Regions from separate parts of the Ornithinimicrobium carbonis genome, predicted to be linked through region 1. Evidence: predicted binding sites of a transcription regulator. Region 1 holds the regulator's gene; the other holds the start of a gene.
What was found. The regulator LexA, encoded in region 1, represses DNA repair genes until DNA is damaged. The targets are predictions, from matches to a motif close to TCGAACANNTGTTCGA.
Positions count from the first base shown of each region.

Region 2: ACWHYA_RS06235 (HNH endonuclease signature motif containing protein) is a predicted target of LexA. The motif match lies at 1,787-1,802, and genes of this name have one in related genera.

Region 1 is NZ_OZ348993.1:29,200-32,601, reverse strand. It holds gene ACWHYA_RS00125 (Sir2 family NAD-dependent protein deacetylase) at 1-364, shown strand, start outside; gene ACWHYA_RS00120 (PRC-barrel domain-containing protein) at 412-1,014, shown strand; gene ACWHYA_RS00115 (PRC-barrel domain-containing protein) at 1,126-1,461, shown strand; gene lexA (transcriptional repressor LexA) at 1,594-2,349, opposite strand; gene ACWHYA_RS00105 (LysM peptidoglycan-binding domain-containing protein) at 2,585-2,977, shown strand; gene ACWHYA_RS00100 (hypothetical protein) at 3,062-3,402, opposite strand, start outside.
Region 2 is NZ_OZ348993.1:1,399,312-1,402,713, reverse strand. It holds gene ligD (non-homologous end-joining DNA ligase) at 1-1,585, shown strand, start outside; gene ACWHYA_RS06235 (HNH endonuclease signature motif containing protein) at 1,891-3,402, shown strand, end outside.

The DNA.
Region 1 (3,402 bases):
CTCGCGGTTCCGGCCGCCCCGCTGCCTGGTCTGCGGGGGCGACGCCCTCAAGCCCGACGTCGTCTTCTTCGGCGGTTCGGTGGAGCGGGAGCTCGTCGACCGGGCGTACGAGATGGTCGCCGGGGCGGGCACCCTCCTCGTGCTCGGGTCCTCGCTGCGCGTCATGAGCGGCTACCGGTTCGTGCGCCGCGCCGCCCGCGAGGGCATCCCGGTGGCGGTCGTCACCCGCGGCGAGACCCGTGGCTGGGCGGAGACGACGGTGCAGGTGGACAGCCTGCTGCAGGACGTCCTGCCGCGGCTGCTGGACGACGTCGTCGAGGGACTCGACCTCCCTCGGGATGCGGACGGGCCCGAACCCTGGTGATATCGCCTCAGGGCCGGATCCCTGCCGGCCCGGGACGAGGAGGCGCGATGGACAGCAGCCAGGAGACGATCGCCATGCTCTACGACGCCGACGTGATGACCGTCGACGGCGACCGGCTCGGCGACGTCGGGCAGGTCTACCTGGACGACGAGACCGGCGCGCCGGCGTGGGTCTCGGTGCGCACCGGGTGGTTCGGTGCGCGGGAGAGTCTCGTCCCGCTCGTCGGTGCCCAGGTCGAGGGCGACACGGTCCGCGTCGCGCACACCCGCCAGGAGATCAAGGACGCGCCGACGGTCGACGCCGACGCCCACCTGGACGAGGTGGAGCAGGACCGGTTGTTCCGTCACTACGGCCTCGTGCTGGGCGACGGCACCGTCGCGCCCGAGGCGTCCACCGCAGGTCCGGACGGACCCCGGCCGGTCGGCCTCGCGGGGACCGGGTCGGGGCGGTCCGTCGGCGAGGAGCCGGTCGAGGAGGACCACGCCGACGGTGCCGAGCTCTCCCCGGAGCAGGCGGTGACCGGTGCGTCGGAGAACGTCGCCTACCCCAGCGGGCAGGACCGCCCCGAGGGGCCTCGCGGCGGTCCCACGAGCGGCCCCGGACGGCCAGGGAGGCTGCGGCGCCACGAGGGCAGGCCGCCGCGGTCCTGAGGGTGCGGGTCCCGGGGCCGCCTGCGGCTCCGCGGAGCAGGTGCTGGGTATGGTGCTGGGCACCCGTCGCGCATCCGCGCCGGCGGGTACGGCGGGTCGGAGGAGGCTGACGTGACCATCTCGCAGGAGCAGCTCGAGGCGCTGTACGACGCCGAGGTCGTGGACCAGGACGGCGAGAAGGTGGGCTCCCTCGGCCAGGTCTACGTCGACAACGGCACGGGGGAGGCGGCCTGGATCACCGTGCGCACCGGGTGGTTCGGCGGCCGGAAGATCTTCGTGCCCCTGTCGACGGCCGAGCTGGTCGACGGCCAGATCCGTGTCCCCTATCCCAGCGCCATGATCAAGGACGCTCCGGACATCGACATCAGCGGCCACCTCAGCGAGAACGACGAGCAGGACCTGTTCGACTACTACGCGCCGGAGGTGGGGGAGACCCCCGCGACCTGAGGCAGGGACCCGGCGCAGCTCGACAGGACCCGGACAGCACGACGCCGCCCCGGTCGAGGGGGCGGCGTCGTGGGTGGCGGTGGGACCCGTGCAGTGGCAGCGGCACGGTGGATGGAGGTGTCCCGCCGAGGGTCACACGCGGCGCAGCACCGCCGTGACCTTGCCCAGGACGACGGCGTGGTCGCCGTCGATCGGCTCGTAGGCCGGGTTGTGGGGCATGAGCCAGACCTTGTCCTTGCCCCGCTTGAAGGTCTTGACCGTGGCCTCGTTGTCCAGCATCGCGGCGACGATGTCGCCGTTGACCGCCGTCGGCTGACGGCGCACGACCACCCAGTCCCCGTCACAGATCGCGGCGTCGATCATCGAGTCCCCGACCACCTTGAGCAGGAACAGCTCTCCGTCGCCCACGATCTGGCGGGGCAGGGGGAAGACGTCCTCGACGGCCTCCTCGGCCAGGATCGGACCACCGGCCGCGATCCGGCCCACGACCGGGACGTAGGACGCCTCGGGACGGGAGTCACCGATGCCGGTCTCGTCGTAGGTACCGGCGAGGGGGCGCTCGCCGGCGTCGGACGCCACCGGGCCGCGAGCGTCGGCAGAACCGTCGGAAGGGGTGCGGCGGTAGCCGCTCTCGCTCCCGGGGACGACGACCTCGATCGCGCGCGGGCGGTGCGGGTCGCGCCGCAGGAAACCCTTGCGCTCGAGCATCTTCAGCTGGTGGGCGACGGAGCTGGGCGAGGTCAGGCCGACCGCCTCACCGATCTCGCGCAGGCTCGGGGGGTAGCCCCGGGCGTCGACGGAGTCCCGGATCACGTCGAGGACGCGTCGCTGCCGGTTGGTCAGCTGCGCCCCGCCGTCCCGGTCGGGCATCTCGTGGATCGTGGCCATGCGTCCTTCCGTCCCCGTCTCCCTCTGGCTGCCAGGGCCTGGCCGTCAGGCCAGGTCAGAGGGTGTGTCAGTGGTCGGTGTTTGAGTACCTGACATGCACACAGCGTACGGATCGAGCGGCCCCGGGGCAAACATGTGTTCGACCGGCGTGTCGACAAAGTCGTACGCGCGTGCTATCAATAGGACAGACGTCCTATCGAACGCATGTCGCAGGATGATCCCGAGGAGGACCACCATGAGCACTGCCACCGCCGAGCTGCACCCCCTGTCCGGGACGGTCGCACCGTGGACGGTCGCCCGCCCGGGTGGCCACCTGCGCCTGGTCTGCGCCGACGAGCGGCGCCCGGCCACGAGCCCCCTGCGGCTGACCCGTCGTGGTCGCCTGACGCTGACCGCCACGGCCGCCCTGGTGCTGGTCCTGGCCTTCGCCTCGCTGCTGAACGCCATCGGCCCGGCGGGCGCGAGCTCGGCCGTGACCGTCGAGCCGGGGATGACCCTGAGCCAGATCGCGGCCGAGCAGCTGCCGGAGGTCCCGCTGAGCCAGGCGATCGTGGACATCCAGCGGGCCAACCGGTTGAGCACCACCAGCGTGGCCGCAGGCCAGGAGCTGGTGATCCCCGGCCGCTGAGGCCGTCGGCGTGAGCTGAGGCTGCCGACGTGAGCTGGGGCTGCCGACGTGAGCCCGCCCGGCCGTTGCGCAGGACCGCGCTGGTCAGGAGCTGGAGCGGATGGCGTTCCAGACGACCGAGAGCTGCTCGGAGGGCATGAAGTAGCCGGTGAGGTGCGGGTCGAACATCAGGCCCGCGATCCCCGCCTGGACGTAGGCGTCGTCGGACTGGACGACCTCGGGCGGCGGCAGGGCGATCGCCCGCAGGTCCTCATCGGCGTCGATCATCCCGTTCTGCACCGCGAAGTGCCGGGCCCGCTCGGCGTTGGTGAAGGTCAGCAGCATCATCTGGCCGGCGATCTGGGCCGCGGCGGGCGACTCCTGCCCCTCCTCGCCCACGGCGATGAACCACCAGTGCTCCAGGCCCATCGTCTCGCGCCACAGGG
Region 2 (3,402 bases), 1.4 Mb from region 1:
CGACGACCGCTCGGATCACGGCGACCGGACCGGTGACGACGAGCGACCAGGCACCGGCGACCGACCGCAGCCCGACAGACCGAGCCCCGACCCCGTCTTCGTCGTCCAGCGGCACCGGGCGACCCGCAGGCACTACGACGTCCGGCTCGAGGTCGACGGGGTGCTCGCGAGCTGGGCTGTGCCGAAGGGACCCTCGCTGGACCCCGAGGTGCGGCGGCTGGCGATCCACGTGGAGGACCACCCGATGGAGTACCTCCACTTCGAGGGCGTCATCCCGGCCGGGGAGTACGGCGGGGGCGACGTCATCGTCTGGGACACCGGCACCTGGGACTCGCACGACGAGGACCCGGCCGCGGCGATCCGCGCGGGGACGCTGCACGTGCGGCTGCACGGGGAAAGGCTGCGGGGCGAGTTCATGCTCGTGCGGACCGGCCGGCAGGAGGGGGACAAGGAGCAGTGGCTGCTTTTCCACAAGCACGACGAGCACGTCGAGGAGGGGTGGGACGCCGAGGACTTCCCCCGCTCGGTGCTCAGCGGGCGCACCAACGAGGAGGTGCGGGCGGACCCGGAGCGGGTATGGCGCAGCGACCTGCCCGCGGAGCGTGCCTCGCTGCAGGTCGGTGGGAGGGAGATCGACGGGGTGGGGGACGACGAGCTGGCGGCGCTGGACGAGCTCGGCGGGTCGGGGAGCTGGGTTGTATTCGGCCGGACGCTGCGGGTGACGAACCTCGACAAGAACCTCTTCCCCGCACGAGAGGGTGAGGAGCCCGTCACGAAGCGCGACCTGATCAGGTATGCCGCGCAGGTCGCCCCGGTCTCCTTGCCCTACCTCGCGGGACGGGCGCTCAACCTGCACCGCTTCCCGGACGGCGCGGACAGCAAGGGCTTCTGGCACAAGGAGCTGCCCGGCCACGCCCCCGACTGGCTGCCGCGGTGGGACAACCCGGAGGCCGGCCCTGGGGAGACGAGGACGTACCTGGTCGTGGATGAGGCCGCGGCGCTCGTCTGGGCGGCGAACTTCGGTGCGCTGGAGTGGCATCCGTGGACCTCGCCGACGGAGGCGCCGGACCGTCCGAGCTACGTGATGTTCGACATCGACCCGGGTGAGCAGACGACCTGGGAGCAGACGCTGGAGATCGCCCGGCTGCACCGGACCGCCCTGGACCACATGGGGATCCGGGGGTATCCGAAGGTGACCGGTCGGAGGGGGTTCCAGGTGTGGGTGCCTATCCGACGGGGCCCGAGCTTCGCGGACACACGGGCGTGGGCGGAGAAGGTGTCCAGGAGCATCGGGGCCGTCGTGCCGGAGCTGGTCAGCTGGAGCTGGTCGGTCAAGGAGCGGGGCGGGCTGGCACGGTTGGACTACACGCAGAACGCGGTGAACAAGACGCTGGTGGCGCCGTACAGCCCGAGGCCGGCGGCGGGCGCGCCGGTGTCGGCGCCGATCTCCTGGGACGAGCTGGAGGATCCTGAGCTGCGGCCGGACAGGTGGACGGTGCGGACGATCGTGGAGCGGCTGGCCGAGCGTGGGGATCTGTTCCGGAGCGTGTTGCAGGCGGGCCAGAGGCTGCCACGGGTGAGGTAGGGCGTCGCGCGCGGCAGGCGCGGTCACAGGGGCTAGACGCGGCGACACAGGGCAAGCGCAGCGGCGGGGTAGGCGCGGCGCGGGGTAGGCGCAGCGGCGGGGTCGGCGCAGCGAGGCTGAGGCACGGCGAGGCTGCTGCTGTCCACATCCGCAGGTGGAGCCTCCCCTTCATCCACAGCCCGCTTCGCTCAGTCAGGTATGTCGTACAGGTGTCCTAATATGGTCACATCGTCGGAAGGAGCGGCGGTAAGGCGCATGAGGGGGGACCGTCCTGGCGGTCCTGGTTCGGACAGAGGGGAGGGACGATGAGGCCACCGCTGGAGCTGCCGCGGCAGGAGGGGCCCGGTGAGTCCCCGCTGGAGCGGGAGCTGGAACACCTTCTCTCCTTCGCCCCAGGACCCAGGCTGGCCGGGCAGGTCGTGCGCGTGGAGGTGGGCGCACCGCACAGCGGACCGGGCTACGCAGGCCTTCTCTCCCCGGGGGACAGCGACGGTCCTTCCGGCACCGCCACCGACTCCCCCACCACCTCCACGGTCCCCACCAGCCCGTCCTCGGACACCCCGACCATCGAGGAGCCCACCGCTTCAGGGTCTGGTGATCCGGTGGAGGTGCGGTTGCGGGAGGTGTTGTCCGAGATGGGTCTGGATGCGGGGTCGGTGGCGTTGTTGTCCTCGGCGGCCACGACCCTGGCCGCGGTCCGCACCGGCCGGTCGCTGGCGCAGATCGCCCCCTCGACCACGACCCGAGCCAACCGCCCCGCCGTCGGCGCCGGCGACCCCGAGGGGAGGGGTGAGAGGGTCGATGAGGAGGAGCGCTGCACGAATGCCGACGCCGATGCCGACGCCGGCGTCCGCGGGCACGGGGCCGGCCCCGGTGCCCCCGGTGAGGGGGGTGAGACCGGGGTGGGTGTCCCCGACGCCGGGGCGGCCCGCCGCGCCGGGCAGGGCGTGCTGGACCGGATCGAGGACCTTCTGGACCTGGGCGCCCGCCTGGACGGGGCGCTGCTGGCCGCGACCGGGCAGCTGGCCACGGCCAACGCCGCCCTGCTGCTGGCGGCCAAGGGCGCCACCGACCCGGCCGAGCTGTCTCCCACCGCCCGGGAGCGGTGGGCCGCCCGGTCCCGCTCGGCCACCGCGCACGAACTGTCCGCAGCGTCCGGGTGGGGCATCGGCGAGGCCCGCGACCTGGTCGCCGTGGCCACCGCCCCGGCAGCCATCACCGGCCCCGTCCTGGACGCGCTGGGCACCGGGAGCGTCCCGTGGCGCCTGGTGCGCCGCGCCTGGCGCACCGCCCACGCCGCGGGGCTGGACGTGGCCGCCACCGCCCACCTGGCCCAGGTGATGTTCGGCACCGACCCCGACCGGGTCGCCGTCGAGCGCCTCACCCCCACCGGGACCGTGTCCACCCTGCCCTGGGGCCACCGGGCCTACCACCACGCCCTGGACCGTGAGACCGCCAAGCTCACCCGCGGCGAGGCCCCCGCCGCCCGGGCCGCCCGGGCCGGTGCCCGCGCCGCCCGTGACGCCACCGCCCGCATCGACGACGACGGCACCGCCACGGTGAGCATCACCGCGACCCCCACCCAGGCCAGCGCCCTGATCGACCGGCTGCACGCCGCCGCCCGCGCCGCCCGCCGCCACGGCGACACCCGCACCCTGGCCCAGCTGCGCGCCGACACCGCCACCGCCCTGCTGCTGCACGGCACCCTGCCCCTGCCCGACACCCCCACCGACCCCGACCAGATCACCGTCGAGCACATCAGCGCCCTGGCCGCGATCCTGGAAGGCCTGCCCGCCGCCACCCTCAACGTCATCACC